Regions from separate parts of the Sideroxydans sp. CL21 genome, predicted to be linked through region 1. Evidence: riboswitches for the same ligand, from Rfam matches in the RefSeq annotation. Region 1 holds a riboswitch; each other region holds the start of a gene.
What was found. Region 1 has a riboswitch for cyclic di-GMP ahead of motB (flagellar motor protein MotB). Riboswitches for the same ligand answer to the same signal wherever they lie in the genome.
Positions count from the first base shown of each region.

Region 2: it holds a riboswitch for cyclic di-GMP, as region 1 does, so the genes downstream of both, pstS (phosphate ABC transporter substrate-binding protein PstS) here and motB (flagellar motor protein MotB) in region 1, are expected to answer to the same signal.
Region 3: it holds a riboswitch for cyclic di-GMP, as region 1 does, so the genes downstream of both, QOY30_RS01505 (adenylate/guanylate cyclase domain-containing protein) here and motB (flagellar motor protein MotB) in region 1, are expected to answer to the same signal.

Region 1 is NZ_LR699166.1:2,876,238-2,883,727, forward strand. It holds gene QOY30_RS13625 (D-alanyl-D-alanine carboxypeptidase family protein) at 1-516, shown strand, start outside; gene QOY30_RS13630 (D-amino acid aminotransferase) at 526-1,380, shown strand; gene QOY30_RS13635 (HP0495 family protein) at 1,377-1,646, shown strand; gene lipB (lipoyl(octanoyl) transferase LipB) at 1,748-2,395, shown strand; gene QOY30_RS13645 (integration host factor subunit beta) at 2,660-2,947, shown strand; gene QOY30_RS13650 (PA0069 family radical SAM protein) at 3,106-4,170, opposite strand; cyclic di-GMP riboswitch class I at 4,385-4,487, shown strand; gene motB (flagellar motor protein MotB) at 4,564-5,490, shown strand; gene QOY30_RS13660 (integration host factor subunit beta) at 5,545-5,895, shown strand; gene ltrA (group II intron reverse transcriptase/maturase) at 6,379-7,490, shown strand, end outside.
Region 2 is NZ_LR699166.1:3,440,817-3,448,306, reverse strand. It holds gene QOY30_RS16470 (SRPBCC family protein) at 1-419, shown strand, start outside; gene QOY30_RS16465 (HU family DNA-binding protein) at 590-874, shown strand; cyclic di-GMP riboswitch class I at 1,092-1,178, shown strand; gene pstS (phosphate ABC transporter substrate-binding protein PstS) at 1,411-2,457, shown strand; gene rng (ribonuclease G) at 2,564-4,021, opposite strand; gene QOY30_RS16450 (Maf family protein) at 4,018-4,635, opposite strand; gene rlmH (23S rRNA (pseudouridine(1915)-N(3))-methyltransferase RlmH) at 4,663-5,133, opposite strand; gene rsfS (ribosome silencing factor) at 5,130-5,483, opposite strand; gene nadD (nicotinate-nucleotide adenylyltransferase) at 5,477-6,142, opposite strand; gene aceF (dihydrolipoyllysine-residue acetyltransferase) at 6,147-7,433, opposite strand; gene aceE (pyruvate dehydrogenase (acetyl-transferring), homodimeric type) at 7,449-7,490, opposite strand, start outside.
Region 3 is NZ_LR699166.1:301,611-309,100, reverse strand. It holds gene QOY30_RS01510 (DMT family transporter) at 1-579, shown strand, start outside; gene QOY30_RS01505 (adenylate/guanylate cyclase domain-containing protein) at 588-1,916, opposite strand; cyclic di-GMP riboswitch class I at 2,018-2,107, opposite strand; gene QOY30_RS01500 (glycosyltransferase family 2 protein) at 2,301-3,056, opposite strand; gene QOY30_RS01495 (lysophospholipid acyltransferase family protein) at 3,053-3,811, opposite strand; gene QOY30_RS01490 (MipA/OmpV family protein) at 3,894-4,733, opposite strand; gene QOY30_RS01485 (chorismate transformation FkbO/Hyg5 family protein) at 4,752-5,753, opposite strand; gene QOY30_RS01480 (NAD(P)/FAD-dependent oxidoreductase) at 5,753-7,063, opposite strand; gene QOY30_RS01475 (hypothetical protein) at 7,096-7,490, opposite strand, start outside.

The DNA of each region.
Region 1 (7,490 bases):
CGGAACCGTCTGCTGTGGCTGGATCCGTTCGTCGACGGTCTGGCGGCAAGCCTTAACGAGTCCGAAGAGTTCGACCTGGTCGCTTCCGCCAAACGCGACGAGCACCGCCTCATTTCCGTGATGATTGGTGCAGCAACGGAGAAGTTGCGCAACAACGAAAGCCAGCGTCTGTTGAACTACGGTTTCCAGAACTTTGAGACAATCAAACTCTACGCCAAAGATCAATCCGTCAGCGACAAGGACATCTGGAAAGGCACGTCACATCACTTGAACATCGGCTTTCTGGCCGACCGTTATGTCACTATCCCAAAAGGTCAGCACGGCGCACTCAAAGCCACACTGGAAACGCGGCAACCAATGCTCGCCCCGTTCAACCGCGGACAGCAGGTCGGCACCCTTCATCTGAAACTGAACGACAAACCTTATCTCGACCTTCCCGTGGTCGCGCTGGATGACATACCATTGGCCAACGTATTTTCGCGCGGAGTGGACAACATCCGGCTGCTTTTCCAATAGGGCGTAAAAATGACAATCTACCTGAACGGCGACTACATGCCGATAGAGGAAGCAAGGGTTCCTGTACTGGATCGCGGCTTCATCTTCGGCGACGGAGTCTATGAAGTCATCCCGGTGTACTCGCGCCGCGCATTCCGCCTGACGGAACATCTGAAGCGCCTGCAGCACAGTCTGGACGGTATCAAGTTGAAGAATCCGCACAGCGAAAACGAATGGGGTCTCATTCTCAACGAAATCATCAAACGCAACTCACCCGAAGACCAATACCTCTATCTGCATATCACGCGCGGCGTCGCCAAGCGCGACCATGCCTTTCCCGTTCCGCCGGTAGCGCCGACTGTGTTCGTATTAAGCAATCCGCTCACGACACCGCCCGCCGATCAGCTGCAGAACGGGATCAAATGCATCACCGTCGCGGACAACCGCTGGTTGCGCTGCGACATCAAGGCCATCGCGCTGCTTCCCAATGTCTTGCTGCGCCAGGCCGCGGTCGAAGCCGAGTGTGCCGAGGCCATTCTGATCCGGGACGACACCTTCCTCACAGAAGGCGCTGCAAGCAATATCTTCGCGGTTAAGAACGGCACGCTGCTAACCCCGCCTAAGGACAATCTCATGCTGCCCGGCATCACTTACGACGTCATTCTTGAACTCGCTGCGGCGAACCTCATACCCTTTGAAGTGCGCAAAGTGATGAAAACGGAATTATCCGGTGCCGATGAATTACTGCTGACTTCCAGCACCAAGGAAGTGCTTGCGATCACCTCTCTCGATGGCAAGCCCGTTGGCAACGGGAAGCCCGGCCCGGTGTTCGCCAGGTTGCATCAGCTGTATCAAACATTCAAACAGGACGTGATGCGCAAATGATCAAACCGGAAGATTCTCTGATCGAGTATCCCTGCGACTTCCCGATTAAAGTCTTCGGCGAGGCTAAACCGGGCTTCGCACAGGCTATTGCAAAGGTCGTGCTGGTGCATGCGCCGGATTTCGACAGTGCATGCATCGAGACACGCAGCAGCAGCAACGCGAAATACCTCAGCCTCACCTGCACCATCCGCGCCACCTCGCGCGAACAGCTCGACAATTTGTATCGCGACCTGACTTCGCACCCCATGGTTAAAATGGTGCTGTAAACAATTCAGCCTCTCTTGGCGGAATTGAACGTTACCTTATCTTTCATCCCATCTCCCGCAGCGCGGGGAGGGCTAGAGAAGAGGAAAGAGGGAAATACGCTATGCAATATCCATCTCTGCACATCAAAGCATTGGGTATGGTCGATTACGAACCGACCTGGCGTGCCATGCAGCGCTTCACCGACGAACGCACTGCCGATACGCTGGACGAAATATGGCTGGTGCAGCACCCGCCCACCTACACGCAAGGCCAGGCTGGCAAACCGGAACACCTGCTCAATCCGACCGCCATCCCCGTGGTCAAGATTGATCGCGGGGGGCAGATCACCTACCACGGCCCCGGGCAGATCGTCGCCTACCTGCTGCTGGATTTACGCCGCTGGAAGATCAACGTGCGCGAACTAGTACGCCTGATGGAACAAGCCGTGATCGACCTGCTCGCGGAATATGGCGTTGCAGCGCAAGGCCGCGAAGAAGCACCCGGCGTGTATGTCGGAGACGCCAAGATTGCCGCCTTGGGACTCAAGATCAAGAAAAGCTGCAGTTATCACGGCCTGTCGTTCAACGTCGATATGGACCTGTCGCCGTTCGACAACATCAACCCCTGCGGCTACGAAGGACTGCGCGTCACCCAGGCCATCGAAGTCGGCATCCCGGTGCCATGGGAAGAACTGCAAGCGCAACTTACGCAGAACCTGGTGCATGGCTTGCAACGGCACTTGGACAAGAAGCACCTGCGTGAGCAGTGACCGACAGCAGATCAGAACCCGATTTTCAATCATCAGCAGCACTAAAAACTCACCAACGCAGTGCATTGAGTGCATCCTGGTGCGTATTTTCTCCGCCCTGTAATGCTAACCCGTTGATAAATATCGCCGCATAGTCTGGCACGTTGCTTGCATTCTATTAAACTGAAAGTGATGCAGGTCTGCTTACTGCTGCTTTCATGTTTCTCCTCCCTACTTGGGCATCCTTCTGGATGCCCACTTTTTCTCCGGATGAAAGACACGTATATGAATCGCAGCGACCTGATCTCCAAATTGGCTGAGTTGACACCAAACCTGCAAGCGAAAGATGTCGAGCTTGGCGTAAAAATCATCCTGGAAAAATTGGCATCGACCATCTCGAATGGAAGCCGGGTGGAGATTCGCGGTTTCGGCAGCTTTGGTTTGAATTATCGAAAACCACGAAGTGGTCGCAATCCGAAGACCGGCGAAAAAATTACGGTAACTGCCAAATACCACCCGCGCTTTAAACCGGGGAAAACATTAAGGGAATTGCCCATTCAGGATGAAAAATGAAAACGGCATATTCCAGATTGGCTAAAGCTTTTTGCAGGATAGTTGAAAGCACAATGCCTTTGATAACGGCTATCGCACTGGCCGACTCAATCAATCCGCCAAACTAGCAGCGATAACATCTCGCTTGTTTGTTGGCGTGTTAATTCGGAAAACATCTACTAAAACAAACTTTGTTGCCCATACTTGTCCGGTTTGATGAAGAGCGTCGTATCCAGTGTATTCTCTTCGCGATTGAACCCCAGACGTTCGCACGCAAGCCGAAAACGCGCGGACAACAACTGCGCGAACAAGCCTTGACCGCTAAAGCGCGAACCGAATTCCGGATCGTTCTCCCGCCCGCCGCGCATCTCCCGCAAGCGGCTCATCACATGCTCCGCCTTCAGCGGATAGTGCGTGCCGAGCCAATCCTTGAACAAGTCTTTCAACTCGTAAGGCAGGCGCAGCAAGGTGTAAGCGGTTGTTCGCGCCCCGTGCTCATGCGCAGCTTGCAGTACATTCTCCAGTTCCGCATCGGTGAGAAAAGGAATCACCGGCGCAACCATCACCCCGCAGGGCACGCCAGCATCGTTCAAAGCTCGTACGGCTTGCAACCTGCGCCGCGGAGATGCGGCGCGCGGCTCCAGTTTGCGTGCCAGTTCAGCATCCAGCGTGGTGACCGAGATGAATACCTGCACCAGTTTTTCCCGCGCCAGTTGCGCAAGCAGGTCGATATCGCGCTCGACCAATGCCGACTTGGTCACGATGGACAGCGGATGCCTGCATTCCGCCAGCACCTCCAGTATCTGCCGCGTGATCTTCCACTCGCGTTCTATGGGTTGATAGGGGTCGGTATTGGAACCGAGTGCAATGGGTGAGCATCGGTAGGAAGGCTTCGCCAGTTCAGCGCGCAACAGCTTTGCCGCCTCCGGCTTGGCAAACAGTTTGGTCTCGAAATCCAGCCCCGGTGAGAGGTTCAGGTAGCCATGCGAAGGCCGCGCATAGCAATAGATACAGCCGTGTTCGCAACCGCGATAGGCATTCAGCGAATAATCGAACGGCAAGTCCGGCGAATCGTGGCGCTGGATCACGCTCTTCGTTTTCTCTACCGTCACAGTCGTCCTGAACGGAGGCAGCTCTTCATCCGTTGTGCCCCATCCATCATCGACACGTTCGCGTGCCACACTCTCGAAGCGTCCTTCGATCTGCAACGTTGCGCCACGTCCTTTTACTACTTCGTGCTTCACTTGATCTTTCCTGGCCCGAGGTCTTGTTGCAACAGAACGATCGTTCTGTATTCCTCAACTATAGGGCGCACGGGGAGGCCATGTCAAACCGGGCATGTGTGGCTCGCAGTTTCACAACTTGATAAGTCGACGTGTAGGCCATGAGGTCAGCAAGTTTGACAGCATCCTCGGCTTAACCATAGAATCCAAATGCAATCGTCGATTTATACATCGGCACCTGCAAGGGCAAACCCGCCGAAAGACGGGGACGCAAAGCTACCGGGCTAAAGGACATGTTCCTATTCGACTACTCGTCGAGTGCCAGCGGGGCCGCCAGGCAATCTGAGCATTTTCTCAATTTCTTTTGGCGTTCCGCTGGTTCGGGTCTTTGCGTATAACCAATACGAGGGTTATATGGCAGTAGTAAATCCTGAAATCAGTAAATCTGGCAATAACAAATCGGACAAGAAAAAAATCCGTACGATGGTTATTAAAAGGATAAAACACATCCGCAAGCCGCATTCCAGCGGCACGTGGAAAATCGCTTACGCCGATTTCGTAACTGCCATGATGGCGTTTTTTTTGCTGCTGTGGATGATTGGAAACAATTCGGAAGCCCGGCTGCGGGGTATTGCAAAATACTTTCAAACACCATTGATGGTTTCCTTTGCCGGCGGGAAGGATATGTCCGATCTTGGTAACATCATAAACAATGGGAGCAACGGTCTCATTGAAGGTAATGCGCAATTGAAAAAAGGCGACGTGCCGGAGTCTCATCGATTCGATTTGACCGATGGGCGACGAGAAGCGCAGCACAAAGAAATGGCGCACCTGCAGGAACTGAAGCTCCGCCTGGAGCAAGAGATTGATGCGAATCCGGAGCTGCGCAACTTCAAGGATCAATTCCAGATCGACATCACCACGGACGGTTTGCGTATCCAGATTATCGACAAACAAAATCGCCCGATGTTCGATCTGGGCAGCGCAAGCCTCCAGCCATACACGGTTGATATCCTGCATAAATTCGGCAACGTATTAAACGACGTACCAAACAGGATAGGCATTACCGGTCACACCGATGCAACGCCTTATCAAGGCACAGCAAGAAATTACAGCAACTGGGAGCTGTCGCTGGATCGCGCCAACGCTGCACGGCGTGCACTGATCGGCGGGGGCATGTCAGACGACAAGATCATCCGCGTCGTCGGTTTGTCTTCTTCTGCACCGTTCGATTCAGCCGATCCGTTCAGCCCGCATAACCGACGCATCAGCATCATCGTGATGAATGCACGGGCAGAGAATACTGTCCGCACGGATGGCGCATGGCTCGAAACCGAATGAGATCAACGTCCTCACTCTCTCCAGACACTCTTCCAACTATAAATACACATCATCATGACGAGATCAGAACTGATTGAACAGCTTGCTTCCAGACATCCGGAACTTACCCAGCGGGATATTGAGATGAGCGTCCGCCTGATTCTGGATCAGATTTCCTGCGTTCTGGAGAAGAAGGAAAGAGTTGAGATCCGGGGATTCGGGACCTTCGGAATCCTGCATCGCCTGCCACGCAATGGGCGCAACCCAAAAACGGGCCTCATTGTCGAAGTGCCCGCCAAGGACGTGCCGCACTTCAAAGCCGGCATTGCGACACGAAGTCGCGTACAGAAGTTGTTTCTGCTTCAAATGAAGAAACCATCCGTGTCACCGGATGAATCTAGGGGTCTGAATAAAGAGCGGCCCTGACACTGTAACGAAGTGCCGCAGGGCACGGGGTATCAATCGCGAGAGGCATACCCTTCTGACAGCCATGCGTCGGTGAAGTGCTAGATAGTCGGTATGGTGAAAACATTTGAATCTGCGATAAAGATCGTAACTGAAAGCAAGCGGAAGTGGCTAATACGCTTGAACCAAAACGGTAATGGAGGTGGGAACAGCGTCTTGCCGGTACGCTTTCGTGACCCATACACCTCCCGGTCGATAGCAGGCACCTAACCCGACGTACTTCTGTACGTGGAACGTGGAAACCCCGTATCGCTCCCTTCGGGGACAGCGGACTGTAAAGTCCGCCCATGGTGATGCGGGCACAGGAACGAGGAAAAAGCGAATGCCGTTCTGTAACGGGATGGATAGGGGTTGAAACATCACCCCACGCGAAAGCGGGCAGACTTCCTTATGGTCTCTCCTCACAAGAGAGTTGGCAGAACCATCCAAACGGGGGGAAAGCAAATGAACGCTGCAACATTGGCGTGTGCATCTTCCGGCATGACGTGGGACGACATCAGTTGGATCGACGTCCAGCGTCAGGTAAGGCGGCTGCAAGCGCGTATTGTGAAGGCAACACAGGTCGGCAGATACAACAAGGTGAAAGCCTTGCAATGGATGTTGACCCACTCGTTCAGCGGCAAAGCATTAGCCGTCAGACGCGTGACTGAAAATAAAGGCAGGAACACCCCCGGTGTGGACAAGATCACATGGAAAACACCGGCGGCAAAGATCAACGCGATCGCGTCGATGAAGCGACGGGGATATTCGCCGCTTCCGCTTCGGAGGGTATTAATTCCGAAGAAGAATGGCAAAACAAGGCCGCTTGGCATTCCCGTAATGAGGTGCCGCGCCATGCAAGCGCTATATCTGCTGGCGTTGGAACCCGTTGCGGAAACCACCGCTGACCTGCACTCATATGGGTTCAGGCCGGAGCGCTCAACTGCCGATGCAGGAGGGAAATGCTTCAACTCCCTCGCGCAAAAGGTAAGTGCGGAATGGGTGCTGGAGGCCGACATCAAAGGCTGTTTCGACAACATCAGTCATGACTGGATGATCGCCAACATTCCTATGGACAAGGCGATTCTAAAGAAATGGCTCAAGGCGGGATACGTTTATCAAAACGAACTCTTCCCCACAGACGCCGGCACCCCGCAAGGGGGCATCATCAGTCCGGTTCTGGCAAACATGACGCTTGACGGCCTCGAAGCGATGCTAGCGGAAAAATTCCCGAGAGCGAGACAGCGAGGACTGAAAATGAACATGGTGCGTTACGCGGACGACTTTATTATTACCGGCCACTCGAAAGAGTGGCTGGAGCATGAGGTCAAGCCCGCAGTGGTTGAATTTCTAGCGGAACGTGGATTAGTCCTGTCGCCGGAAAAAACCAAAATAACGCACATCAGTGATGGGTTTGATTTCCTCGGATGGAACATTCGCAAATATAACGGCACGTTGCTGATAAAGCCGTCTAAAGCGAACATCAAAGCGCACCTTGATAAAATTCGAGAAATCATCAATGGCAACAAGTCGGCTAAACAGGCCAATCTGATAAGGCTGCTCAATCCTGTTTTACG
Region 2 (7,490 bases), 560 kb from region 1:
ATGAAGCGGCAAAGAGTTTGCCGGGTGTGGTTGAATCGCTTGCCTATCGCGAAACCGCAAACACGGTAAGGGTTGAACGCACAGCCGACGAACATGTCCTGTTTTTCCATGTCCGGCTTCATTCGATCATGGAGTACACAGAAAAGCCTTATGAGGGTATTTCCTTTATGCAGTTGTCAGGCGATTCGAAAGAATTTCAGGGAAGCTGGAGCATCCAGCCGAACCAGCATGGAAGTACGCTCAGGTTCCAGGGGGTGTGGGAGCCGGACACCCTGATTCCACTGTTCATCATCGACCATTTTGCAAAAAACGGCCTCGTGGACAGATTCAGCGCTATCGCCCAATTGGCCGAGAAGCGCAACGACACGGCCTCAACTCAATGTGAAGACCAGCAACAAATGGCCAACGTAGTAGAATAAGACTGACTTGAGTTGGTTTGTGGGCTTGATTCAAACAAGGCTTGCAACCGCGAATCAAGGTCTGGCAGGAGATTTTGCAGGGTAATTGGGATCCAACCACTTGCCAACGAGTGAAATATCCTCAACAATCCGTACCCGGTACTTCAACCGCAACCAAGGAGCAAAAACGCATGAACCGTAAAGAACTCATCGACGCACTGGCAACCAAGACAGACAGCAGCAAGGCTGATGCTGACCGCAACATCGCTGCCCTGATTGAAATCATCACCGCTACCCTGAAGAAGGGCGACAACGTTGCGTTGGTAGGCTTCGGCACATTCGAGGTCCGCAAGCGTGCAGCTCGCAATGGCCGTAACCCGTCCACTGGCGCTGCTATCAAGATCAAGGCTTCCAAGCAGCCCGCATTCAAGGCTGGTGCTACCTTGAAAGCCGCAGTCAACGGCGTTAAGAAGTAATTATCCAGGCCAGAGATGGCTTAGGAAAAAGGCCGGCGACAAGCCGGCCTTTTCAGTTGGGCAGGGCACGTCAGGCAGGATTTCTGTTATGCATTCCAGTGCCACTATTGGCACTGCTTGCGTATTTTCGCCATTCTTGACGCAGGTATATTTCCTCAGTAACCTTGTCATGTACTTGTAACAATAGTTTCATGCTTGGCAATAAGCTTTATACAAAATCTGAAAACGGCAAACTGGTCAAAAGATCAGGACGCAAAATTACCGGTCTAAGGGGCTTCGGCGCTATGACAGCGGGATCACCAGATACATTCGCGCGAATTCCCGCGCAAGACTTCTGCGTCTCTCTTGTCATTCTCCTCACCCTGAAATAACCCGGTTTTGCCGCTTATCTGGGCGGTGCCAGAAACAGGTTTTGCCGGCAGGGTCTCTTGTTGGTCCCAAGCAAGCTTCGCCAAAATATTTGGCGATGGCTGCCTGTGAAGCTGTCTGACCGGCTGGAAATTTAGATTTGTTTGTGCTTTAAATCAGGAGAAAAAATGAAGAGGAATAAGACTTGGGGCGGCTTGAACGCAATTTTTATGTTGTTGTTGATGCTGAATCAGGCACAGGCGGGCGTCATTTTTGGGATAGGGGCAACTTTTCCCAAGCAGGTTTACCAGGAATGGGGGAAACAATACAAGGCTGAAACCGGATCGGCACTGGCATATTTTGCGCAGGGTTCCGGCAAAGGCATCGAAGCGATCTTGGCGGGGAAGGCCGACTTTGGGGCGAGTGACAAACCATTAATATTCGAAGAGCTGGAAAAAAGCAAGTTGATGCAATTTCCTGCATTGATCGGGGGTGTTGTTCCCGTCGTCAATATCAAAAAAATAGGCGACGGGCAGCTGCAACTGGATGGTGTCATTCTGGCAGATATTTATCTTGGCAAAATCAGACGCTGGAATGATCAGGCGATCGTCGCCCTCAATCCCGGACTGGCTTTGCCTGACGAAGCAATCGACGTGATGCATCGCTCGGACAGTTCGGGCAGCACCTTTGTCCTGACCGACTATTTGTCCAAGGTCAGCAGTGAATGGAAAACCACCATGGGCGCAGCAACAGCGGTAGCCTGGAAGGTGGGGGAAGGCGTTGACGGCGGTGATAATCTGGCAAAAAAAATCGGCAATACGCCGAATTCCATCGGCTATCTCGATCCGTCTGTAGTGCAACAGAGGCATCTGACCTTCGTGAAGATGCGCAATCGTGACGGCAAGTATGTCAGCCCGAATCAGGCCTCGTTTGCGGCCGCGGCGAAGAATGCAGAATGGAGTGCGTCTAACGGGTTCAACCAATCGCTGACCGATCAGATCGGTTCTGAAAGCTGGCCGCTGGCCACCGCCACCTACATCATTATTTCCCGCAGTCCTGCTGAAGCGTCCGGAACCGAGGAGGCATTGAAATATTTTGACTGGACATTCCGCAAGGGAAACCTGATCGCCCAGGATCTTGGATTCGTTTTGATCCCGCCCGAGGCGATGCAAAGCGTGCGCGATTCATGGAAGATGCAGATCAAGGACCGCGCCGGCCGGCCTTTGTGGAAATAGGCAGATGTAAGTTATCGGCTGTATGAGTTTCAAGCGCCGGTGCCTGAAGAAAGAAGATAGCGCCGACTTTTCATCAGTCACCGAAACTGTGGCATTACGTACAAGCTTACATCAGGATGACATCGTATTGTTCCTGCGTGTAGAGCGTTTCCACCTGCAGGGAGACGGGCTTGCCGATGAAGTCGGAAAGCATGGCGAGGCTTTGCGATTCCTCGTCCAGGAACAGGTCAATGACTTGTTGTGAACCCAGGATACGGTATTCGCGGGCGTTGAACTGGCGTGCTTCGCGCACGATCTCACGCAGGATCTCATAGCACACGGTCTGCGCGGTCTTTACTTCGCCGCGCCCCTGGCAGGTCGGGCAGGGCTCGCACAGTACATGCGCCAGGCTTTCGCGGGTGCGTTTGCGCGTCATCTCCACCAGGCCCAGCGAGGAAAAGCCGCTCACACTGATGCGAGTGTGGTCGTGCGCCAGCATTTTTTTGAATTCATCCAGCACCGCATCACGGTGCTCTGTCGTGTCCATGTCGATGAAGTCGCAGATGATGATGCCACCCAGATTGCGCAGCCGCAATTGGCGCGCAATGACCTGCGCGGCTTCCAGATTGGTCTTGAAGATCGTGTCGTCGAAATTGCGCCCGCCGACGAATCCGCCAGTGTTGACGTCTACGGTGGTCAGGGCTTCGGTCTGGTCGATGATGAGGTAACCGCCCGATTTCAGGTCCACGCGGCGTGACAGCGCGCGCTCGATCTCTTCTTCCACGCTGTACATGTCGAACAGCGGGCGGGCTCCGAGATAGTGTTCCAGCTTGGGCACGGCGGTGGCAATGTAGTCGGTGGCAAAAGCCAGCATGCGTTCATGCGTCTCGCGGGAATCTACGAGGACGCGCGCCGACTTTTCATCCACGAAATCGCGCAACACGCGCAGGCTGATGTCCAGTTCTTTGTATAACAATTCGGGGGCAGCCATACGCTGGGATTTCAATTGAAGATTGCCCCACAGCTTGTCCAGATAAGCAACATCGGCCCGCAATTCGTTGTCGGATGCGGATTCTGCCATGGTGCGAATGATGTATCCGCCCTTGTGCTCGGCTGGCAGCACTTGCTGCAGCTTGGCACGCAAGGCCTCGCGTTCATCCTCGTCTTCAATACGCTGCGAAACACCGATATGTGCTTCCTGAGGCAGATAAACCAGCATGCGCCCTGCAAAGCTCAGTTGTGTTGAGAGTCGCGCGCCCTTCGTACCGATGGGGTCCTTGATGACTTGTACCAGCAGGCTTTGCCCCTCGAACAATACTTTTTCAATAGGCTTCGCGGCGGCCTCGCCGCTTGCGCGGTTCTCCCAGATATCGGCGACATGCAGGAAGGCAGACCGCTCAAGGCCGATATCGATGAATGCCGACTGCATGCCGGGCAACACCCGCTTTACTTTGCCGACATAGACGTTGCTCACCAAGCCGCGCTGGCTGCCGCGTTCGATGTGCAGTTCCTGCACGACGCCCTGTTGCATCACCGCGACGCGCGTTTCCTGCGGGGTGACATTGATCAATATCTCTTCTGTCATGGTGCGGGATATCCGAATAGTTTCAGCAATTCTACCGTTTCAAACAGCGGCAGTCCCATCACACCGGTGTAGCTGCCCTCGATGCGCTTCACGAAGGCGCCGGCATGTCCCTGGATGCCATAGGCACCCGCTTTGTCGTGAGCCTCTCCGGTCAGCAGGTAACGGCGGATGCGTTCTTCGCCCAGCGTGTCGAACGCGATGGTGGTCGTCGACAGGCGCATCTCGATACGTTCCCCGAATGACATCGCGACCGCGGTCAGCACCTGATGCTGCTTCCCGGAGAGCATGCGTAATATTTCCGCGGCATGTTCGTTATCATCCGGCTTGCCGATGATTTTCCCGTCTAGCGTGACGGTGGTATCCGCTGCCAGCACCGGAAGCAGCGGCAAATTGCGCAATATCAGCGTTTCCCAGCCGGCACGCGCCTTGTCTCGGCATACGCGCTGCACGTAATCCAGCGGTATTTCGCCTTCGTGCGGCGTTTCGTCGACGCTGACCTTGCGCCGCGGATCGCTGCGCAACAACAGCATGTCGTAATGGATGCCGATTTGCTTGAGCAATTCCCGTCGGCGCGGGCTTTGAGAGGCGAGGTAGATGCGTTGGTGTTTACTCATGGCAACAAGGATAGCCCAAAATACGGGCTATTCGCGATGGTAAGGATGATTGTGCAGCAGGCTGTGTGCCCGATACAGTTGTTCGGCCAGCAACACGCGCACCATGCCGTGCGGCAGGGTAAGGGCAGACAGCGCCATCAAATGCTGCGCTTTTTGTTTGACGGATTCATGCAGCCCGTCCGCGCCGCCGATGATAAAAGCGACATCGCAGCCGCGCTGCATCCAGTCCTGCATCTGCTGGCTGAGCTGTTTGGTGGTGGGGGTCGCACCGTGCTCGTCGAGGGCGATGCACAGGGCGCCATTGGGCAGGGCGGCGCGAATACGCTGCGCCTCGGCTTCCATGATTTGCGTCGCCGTCTTGCCGCTGTTGCGCGCTTCCGGCTTGATCTCGATCAGTGAAATCATGGCTTCGCGCGGCATGCGCTTGGTGTATTCGTTGAAGCCTTCGGTGATCCAGGCGGGCATCTTATTGCCCACCGCCAGGATCAGCAGTTTCATTTACCTGAAATCGCGCGCTGCTTGGGATGCACGCTCCACAGTTCTTCGAGGTTGTAGTAGGCGCGCACCGCGGGCTGCATGATGTGCACGACCACTTCGCCCAGATCGACCAGCACCCATTCGCCGCTGTCTTCACCTTCGGTGCTGTTGACCGTCTCGCCCAGCGCTTTGAGCTTTACCACCACGCTGCTCGCCAGCGCCTTGGTTTGACGCGTGGACTGCGCGCTGGCGACAACCATGCGCTCGAACAGGGGGCTGAGCTTGCTGGTGTCGATGACGGTGATGTCGAGCGCTTTGACGTCTTCCAGGGCGGAGACGACGGCTTGGGTTTTTTCTTCAGTGTTTAGCATTGACGGTAAAGTTCGTGAGTGTTGATGTAATTGGTGACGACATCCGGCACCAGAAAACGGGTACTTTTTCCTTCCGCACAGCGGCGGCGGATGTCGGTGGAGGAAATTTCCAGGGCGGGCATGTCGGCGACGAAGATCGCGCCGCTGGGGGTCTCGTGCAACGCACCTGCACCCGGGGCGAGGCGCGTCTGATATTCGGCCTGCAACGCGGCATCGGCCTTGAGCATCGCATTGCCCAGCGGCTGGCCGCCGGCACGCTGCAATACCACGATATGGGCCAGTTCGAACAGGCGTTTCCACTCATGCCAGGTGTGCAGATGCAAAAAGGCGTCGCCTCCGAGGATCAGGCACAGCGGCTGTTGCGGGCCAAGTTCGGCGCGCAAACCCGCCAGTGTGTCCACCGTATAACAGGGGTCGGTACGGAACACCTCGCGTACATCGACCAGAAAGTCGGAATGGCCGTTCAGGGCCAGACGCACCATCTCCCAGCGCGATTTGGCCGAGGCGCTTGGCGTCGGGCGATGCGGCGGCGTGCCGCAGGGAACGAAACGCACCTGCGCCATACCGCACTGTTCCAGCGCCTCCTGTGCGATACGCAGATGCCCATTGTGGATGGGATCGAAAGTGCCGCCCAGGATGCCGATGGGAGAGGTACTCACCGGATTACAGCGCCAGCCTGCGCATGTCGGACAACACATGCGCCAGGTAAGTGGTGAAACGCGCGCCGGCAGCACCGTCGATCACGCGGTGATCGTAGGACAGCGACAGCGGCAGCATCAGGCGAGGCACGAATTCGCCGTCCTTCCAGACCGGTTTCATGCTGGAGCGCGACACGCCGAGAATGGCGACTTCCGGCGCATTGATGATAGGCGTGAACGAAGTGCCGCCGATGCCGCCCAGGCTGGAAATGGTGAAACAGCCGCCCTGCATGTCCGCGGCCGTGATTTTCTTCTCGCGTGCCTTGGCGCTGACTTCGCCCAGTTCCTTCGCCAACTGCACGATGCCTTTTTGGTCCACGTCGCGTATCACTGGCACCATCAGCCCGTCCGGCGTATCCACGGCAACGCCGATATGGATGTATTTCTTCAGCACTAGATTTTCGCCGCTGGCATCCAGCGACGCATTGAAATCAGGGAAGTGTTTCAGGGTGATCGCGCAGGCCTTGAGCATGAAGGCGAGCGGGGTGATCTTGAAGCTTTCTTTTGCGTATTCCAGACCCAACTCTTTGCGGAAAGCTTCCATCTCGCTGATGTCTGCTTCCTCGAACTGGGTCACGTGCGGAATGGTCACCCAGTTGCGGCGCAGGTTGGCGCCGGAGATCTTCTTGATGCGCGACAGCGGTTTGGTTTCTATCGCGCCGTACTTGGCGAAATCCACCGCCGGCATTTCCGGCACTTGCAGGCCGCTGCCGCCGGCCGGTTGCGCCAGCGACTTTTTGACGAAGTTCTGCACGTCGTCCTTGGTCACGCGGCCTTTTTCGCCGCTACCGCCTACCTGAGTCAGGTTCACGCCCAGTTCGCGCGCAAAGCGGCGAATGGACGGACTGGCATGTGCGCTGCCGGACGCAGGGGTCGCCATCGGGGCGGCTGAAATTGCTGCCGCGACAGCTGCGGGTTCGGCGGGAGACGGGGTTGCGGGCACAACGGGAACTGCTGGTGCGGCCGCAGGTGCTACCGCAGCCGGGGCCACCGCCTGTGCCGCAGCTTCACCGCTCGCTTCAATCGTCACGATCAATGTACCTTCAGATACCTTGTCGCCCACCTTCACCTTCACATCTTTTACCACGCCACCGAACGGCGCAGGTACGTCTATGGTCGCCTTGTCGGTCTCCAGCGAAATAAGTGCCTGCTCGGCGCTTACCTTGTCGCCGGCCTTCACCGACACTTCGATGACACTCACATCCTTGAAATTGCCGATGTCCGGCACTAACACATTCTTGATTTCGGCCACGTTGTTCCCCTTGCCTTAAACCGTCGTCGGGTTCGGTTTGTCAGGATTGATCTTGTA
Region 3 (7,490 bases), 2.6 Mb from region 1:
ACCATCGCGTTGTCCTGGGCCTTCCTGAAGAAGCAGCTGCATGGTGTCGAATGGTTCGGCGTCCTGCTCTCGCTGTCCGGCGTGGTGACCATCGTCTCCCATGGCCATCTGGCCACGCTGACCGGACTGTCGCTGAATATCGGTGACCTGTGGATGCTCGTGGCGGTACTCACCTGGGCGCTCTATACCATCGGCCTGCATTGGCGCCCGAGCGGCGTTCATCCGATGCTGATGCTCGCCGCCTTCACTGTTGTCGGCCTGCTCGCCCTTGCGCCGGCCTATGCGTGGGAAATGATCCAGGGCAGGACGATCAAACTCAACGCCGGCTCGCTGGCAGGCATTGCCTATACCGGATTGTTCCCCGGCTTCCTCGGCTACGTCTTTTACAACCGGGCGGTCGGCGAGGTCGGCGCCAGCAAGGCCAGCCTGTTCATCCACCTGATGCCGGTCTTCGGCACCATTCTCTCGGCGGTTTTCCTGAACGAGATCCCGCAGACCTATCACTACGTCGGCATCGTGCTGATCTTCTCGGGTATATACCTGACCACTGCAGCGCTGCCGCAATTGAAGCGACAGTGATCGACCTGTCATTGCGCTTGACGGTCGGCCTGTAGTGACTGGTGGTCTAGCGCCTGGATATTGACGAACGAGTCGTTGTCGGCCACATATTGCTTGCGGAATATCGAGTCGCCGATCCTGCCCATTAGTGTATTGTCCGGCTCCCAAAGAACCTGAAACACGGCCAGGGAATCCTGCACGCCGTGAAATGCGGCGCGGGTTACGGGGCGTACCTTGTCCGCAAACCCGGAGGGCAAGGCATCGACGACTGTCTGAGTCGTCAGGATCTGGCGCGCCCTCGTGATCGCCGCCACACGGGCGGCAACGTTCACGGTATCCCCGAACACATCGTTTGCCTTGTGGATGACTTCCCCGTAATGGAAGCCGATACGTACATGAATCGGTTGTTCGCCGCCCGGGCGCCTCGCATCGATCGCAAAATGCATGGCACAGGCGGCCTGGGTCGCAACGGCAACACTGGGAAATGTGCACATGATTTCGTCGCCAATGGTCTTGATCAGAGTGCCTTTATGGGTGGCGACTTCCTGTATCAGGATGTTCAGTGTGCGCGTGATCACATTCAGGGCCGTTTCATTTCCCAGCTTGTCGTACAGGGCGGTGCTTCCGCAAATGTCGGCAAACAGGACGACAGTCTTCTTCTGTTTATTCGGGAACGCAGCCTGATTCTGCACGGCAAGATTTTGCCTGGATGCGTAATGAATGATCTTCGCAATACGCGGTTTATTGTGCAGTAAAGCAAACTCGATAGGCGTTTGTCCGGCTTTGTTCCTTACCCGAGGTTTGGCGCCATAAAAGAGCAGCAAAAGCACGATATCGGCATAGCCCTTTTCTATCGCAAGATAGATCGGAACGCGGCCATCCTGACTGAAATTTATTTCAACATCGGCAAGCAGCAGTTGGTGCAGCGCAGCTACATCTCCCTTGAGAATGGCCGTGATGACATCATTTCTGGAATCAATGGTGTCATGCCGGTAGCAGACCACATCTTCCCGATAATCCGCATTGCGGTTGAGCGCACGCGCATGGTACGACTTGTAAAGCAGGGCGATGACGACGAGTACGCCCGATGCCACGATCATCGCGAGCCGGCTGATGCCCAGTTGCGCGGCAAGCTGGTCCGGCAGGTTGGCGCCGATGGCCAATACCGATACCGTGATGAACAGCATCAACTTCAGATAACGGAACAGTGCGATAAAGACTGTCACCGCCAATGTGGCCAGCAACAGGTTCCGGTCAACCAGATGCCCGATCGCGCTCTCTGGCAGATTGGCCGTGAATGCCATCAAGGACACGACCAGGAGTATCACGACTTCCCTGTTTTTTATATGAATTTGCATTCTTCCCTCCCGTTAACGGATTCGTTATCGGCTTGCGGGGACGGCAAATATATCGGTGTTCACGAGGAAGTAACGGATGCCACTGAAGACCTGTCGTGGCAACCGGCAATCCCGCTGTCGTAGAACCATGACGGTTCCTTAGACCGGTAACTTTGCGTCCCTATCTTTCAATAGGTTTGCTTTTGCTTGATTCAGGCTGCTTTATATCAAACTTTTAAGAAAAATTCCCCTGCATCCTTATGCTTATCGACAATTTGGCAACCGACTTTAACGATTTACCGGTTCGGCAATCGATCCGGAAGCCCCGAAAGGGCTCCTGCCCGCACCGTCGTCCGGCCAAGCCCAAGCGGCATCCGGGTTTGACGCAAGTGTGAGCTTGATACCTCAAGACCACTTGCGCCAGATCAACAGGGGCAAGCGGATAATGAATCCCACAAATAGCCTTATATGCATTCCGGTCAGTAGCACATTGTCGCGCAGGTAATTGAAGTGCGACACTCCGCCTTCGTCCGCCCGCAGGTATTTGACGGGCGCCGGAATATTGACCGGTCGCGCACCGCACCAGCACAGCCGCACCGCGGCCTCGGGATCGAAATCGAAGTGGCGCATCCAGTAACTCTCTTCCATCACGCCCATCAGCAAATGGGCCGGGTAGACGCGAAACCCGTACAACGAATCGCCTATGCCCTGCCACAGCGTTTCCAGGTTCGCCCACCAGTTGGATATCTTGCGCCCCCCCACGCGCAATGCGGGAGCGCTGGCATCGAAAACCGGCACGCCCAGCACCAGCGCATTGGCATCCGCCATGGATGCGGCCATGAATTCCGGTATCTTCTCCGCAGGATGCTGCCCGTCAGAATCCATGGTCAGCACATGCGTGTATCCCATGCGCGTCGCCTCGCGCAAGCCTTGCAGCACCGCCGCGCCTTTGCCGTGATTCTCTTTCATCACCAGCACACGCAAACCGGGATCGCTCCCGGCCATGCGAAGCAACTCGACTTCGCTGCCGTCCGTGCTGCCGTCGACCACCACCCAGACCGGCGACCATTGTTCCCGCGCCGAACGTACCGTGGGATACAACGCAGGCCCGGTGTTGTAGCTGGGGATAAGGACAAGATGCGAGGTTGAGGTGATGCTCATGCGTGCTTTCCGAGTTTTTGTTCCCGCATTTCGCGGCGGTAATAATCTTCCAGATCGTTAACGAATTTCTTTACATCCCCCGTCGCCTCGAAGCGTTCGCCTAGACGCACACGATACACCAGCGGGAAATCCGGCTTCTTCCATAACGGCCAGTGCTTTCCCAAAAAAGGGCTGCTGGCTTCGATGAACGCGGTCTGGATCGGCACACCTGCTTTTTTCGCGACCAGACCAAACCCGCCCTTGAACGGGTTGACCGGATCCGTCACGGTGCGCGTTCCTTCCGGAAAGATCAGCAGCTGGCTGCCTTCGCGCGTGGCAATCGCCGCACGGCGTATCAGGTTGCCGGTGGAATCGTTGCGAATATAGCCTGCCATGCGGGCGCCGCCCCCGAGCATCGGATTATCCAGCAGGTTCGCCTTCAACACGCACACCATGCGCGGCAGGCGGGAACCGATGAGCACGACGTCGATCAGTGCCGGATGATTGGTGGTGATGATGAGCGGCTCGCCGCGCAAGCTATCCAGCGCCGTCAGGTCGCACTTCACCAGACCGCTGGTACGCACCACAGACAAGTAGATACGGAACGCGACCATGATGGCGTATTGCCCGACACGTTCCCCCGTGCGCCGCGGCATCAGATGGCGCAGTATGCCGGCGGGCAGACTCCACGCCAGGCAGAGCAGCGCAAAGAACAGCAGCCCCCCGTACAGCACGAAGTATTCGTACAGGGATTTCAATTGTTGCCGGACCCACATCACCTTGTCGCTTCCCTGAATCTTTTTTTGTTCTGCCCCAAGCGTAGCACAGGGTCATGTTGTTTTCATGACTGGCGTCGTATCAGTCGTTATGCACTTCGACCATCTTGTCCGATTTGTCGAGCGTCCATGTGACCGCGAAACCGACAGTGAAATACTGCCTGGTCTTGACCAGCGGGCTTTCTGCAAAGACCGCGCCGTTCAGGTTGTCCCATTTCATGAAGCCGCCCATCCAGCGCCCGTCCTGCCGGCGCTTGTTAAAGGCGAAGATGCATTGCGTGCCGGCATACCCGCCGCCGACCGCGTAAGCCGGACGCGCCGCAGTCGCGTACTGCGGGGCGACGTTGTAAAAATACTGGTTGTAGCGCTGATCGGAAAAAACCAGGCCGCCCACCAGACCGATGTTCCAGCCGCTGTGGTCGACATCGAGAAAGTCAGCATCCAGTTGCGGCTGGAACAGCCAGCCCACAGGCTGGACATGTTTGAAATCGGAAGCGACAGCCCCGCGCACAGGCATGCGCATATCGAAGTTGCTCTTTCTGTCTTCGGAATAATAAAGGTGGACATTGAGCGAGGGGCCAACCTCCAGCGTCGGGTCCAGATCGGGCATTCCTTGTCGCGCGATGGCGCCCTTGGCAGGTACGGAACCGTTCACGCTGATATCCATCTCCACCCTGTCGCGCTTGAAAATCAGCCCCCGCACCCGTTCGCGGTTGATTTGGACGGTATCGCCGCGATAGACGAAATACGGAATGGGAAGCAGGTAGGAACGGCGTTCGTTCGATCCCCGATACATCGGGAAATCGATCGCGGCAAAACCCGCGCCCGCTTCCCACTGGGGTTTGAGTTCGGTCTGCGCACTGGCAACGGAAAGGCAAAGCAGGGACGACACAACGGATGTGGACAGAGCCAGTTTCTTCATGTGCTCAAAACCCGTGCGCTACGACGCATCGTTGAAGTAGGCTCCCTCAATCTCCACCAGCAGATCGGATCGGCAGATGTTGGAATGAAGATAGACGGCCCTGCATGCCGTGCCGAACTCGGCCTGCACTTTCTCTCGCACCATGGGCAAGTCTTCGATATGGCGCAGGTAGACCTTGAGCAGCATGCGGCCCTGCGCGGGGTCGTAGTGCGGTGCCTGCTGCAACAGGGTGCGGATATTCAGCAGCGTTTCGGCAACCTGTTTTTCCGTATCGCCCTGGTGCAAGGTCTCATAGCCGACGATGCTGGCGGTGCCGGAGATGAAGAAGCAGTACTGCCCGCCCAGCGACGCCGACATGGCGCGCACGAAGATCGGGCTGCTCGGGCCGAACGTCTGCGGATAGTGATAGGCGCTGACCTGGCGCGGATTCTCCACCGCCTTGCCGGGCAACCTGGATGCCATGAAATAGATCACCAGCGAACCGCTGTTGCTGCCCAGCGCGCTGGCCGCGGGGACATCCTCTTCGCCTATGCTGCGCCCGTTGGCGACGAATGAAGCATGCCTGCCGACATTGAAACCGCGATAGCGCTCCAGGCCGTTCTCGTCATCGTTAATATGCGGGAAGTAATGCCAGACGCGCAACAGATTGCGATAGCCGAAATGATCGATGAATCCGAAGATCTGCATGTACGCCTGCGCGGCCAGCTTTTCCAGTGTATCCCCGGCATGCTGTTCCAGCGACACACTGCCGAACAGCACTTTGTCGTCGCTGCTGCCGCGCATGCCCTGATACTCGCATGCCGCCACCGGCGCATCGCTGGACCAGACTTCGAAGCTGCTGTCCTTTCCGCCCAGCACCGGGATGTCGATCCACAGCGGCGCACTTGCCGTCTCCGGCAGGGCGATCGCGCGGCCGAAGCTGATCACGCTCAATACATGGCCGCTGTGATTGTCCAGATAGATGCCAACCTCGCTGGCATCGAGATAGGCCAGTCCGAATTGATTGCCAGTACTTTGCATTAGCCTGTCACACCCATCTCGACGACACGAATGGAGCGCTTGCGCTTGCGCCAGGCAGCGATGCTGGCCTTCAGGTTGGACAGGGTCAGTCCGTAATACATCACCTTGAACATGAACAACCAGAATCCGTAGCGTTTCGTGCCATAAATATCTCCGATCAATACCGAAATCAGCGCCTTTTTGATCCTGCTCTCGGCCCCCTGATACATGAGCAGATCGCGCATCGCCGGCGTGGTGATGCGATAGATGAACCATGAAAACACTTTCGGCCCGTGCATCATCGCCTTGTCGAACTCCTTCAATGCATGTGCAGCTTCCCGTGGCTTGTCAAGACAGGTCTCCACCGCATCGGCACCGACGAAAGAACTGTTCATCGCCAGAAACACACCGGAAGAAAACACGGGATCGATAAAGGCAAAAGCATCGCCCAACAGAATGTAGTTCTCACCCGAAGAACGCTCCGACAAATAGGAAAAATTGCCCGTCGCCGTGACCGGCGAGACCAGTTTGGCATCCTTCAGGCGCTCGGCCAATGCCGGGCATAAAGCGATGGTATCCAGCAGGAACTGGGAGGTATCGGTCTTGCGCGTCTTCATATAGTAAGGCCAGCAAGTCGCGCCAATACTGGTATTGCCGTCGGCCAGGGGAATGAACCAGAACCAGCCGTGATCGAACCAGAACAGGCTGATGTTGCCCTCCACTTCGCCCTCCAGACGCTTCGTCCCTGAGAAGTGGCCGAAGATCGCCGCGCTGTTGTGTTTTTTGTTGCGGTGTTTCATGCCGAAATGATTGGCTAGGAAGGTCTCGCGTCCGGAGGCATCCACCACAAATCTGGCACGAATTCGTTGCGCCTGCCCGTCTTTGTTCACGGCGTTCACCAGTGTTTCTTCACCCGGACGAAACTTGATGTCCGTCACCTTGCATTCTTGGATAACTCGCGCGCCCTTGTCTGCCGCATTCATGAACAGGATCTCGTCGAATTCGTCGCGGCGCACTTGGTAAGCGCTGGGCCAGGTGTTGTCCCAGGCATCGTTGAAGTCGATCATCACCGGCGCACCATGCCATGGGGAGACGAACTCTGCCCCAAGCTTCACCATGCCGATGCGTTTGATTTTCTCGGTCACGCCGAGTTGGTCGAACATCGGCATACTCATTGGCAACAGCGATTCGCCAATATGGAAGCGCGGATGTTTGGATTTTTCCAGCATCAGCACGTCACGCCCGCGCTGCGCCAATAACGTTGCGATAGTAGAGCCGGCCGGACCGCCTCCAATCACCAGCACTTCACACGAATTCTCTTGCTCAACCATGAACGATTCCTTGTCTTGCCCTGCGTGCAGGCCTATTCGGCCTTGTTGACCTCGATGCGGGTCAGCACCTGATCTCCGCCGGAATTGAACGTCAACACACCCTCGTGCTTGTACGAGTACTGGATGATCCAGCGGTCCGGGCCGAAATAAAACGGGATGGACGCTTTGCCGGTCGGGTGCGTCGATTGTTTGGTCGACGGGCCGATCAATTTCTCGACCTGGTTCAGGGTCATGCCAATCTTCAGTTTGGCGAACTTGCTGTCGGTAGCGGGCTTGCCTACGATCTCGCCTTCTACGGGCGCCTCTTTCTTGACGACCTCTTTCTTCGCCGCCTCTTTCCTGGTGCTTTCCTTCGCGGGAGCAGGTTTGCTGACCGGTGGAATCTTTTCAGGCGTTTCCGTTTTCGCCGGCTGGCTTGCGCATCCGC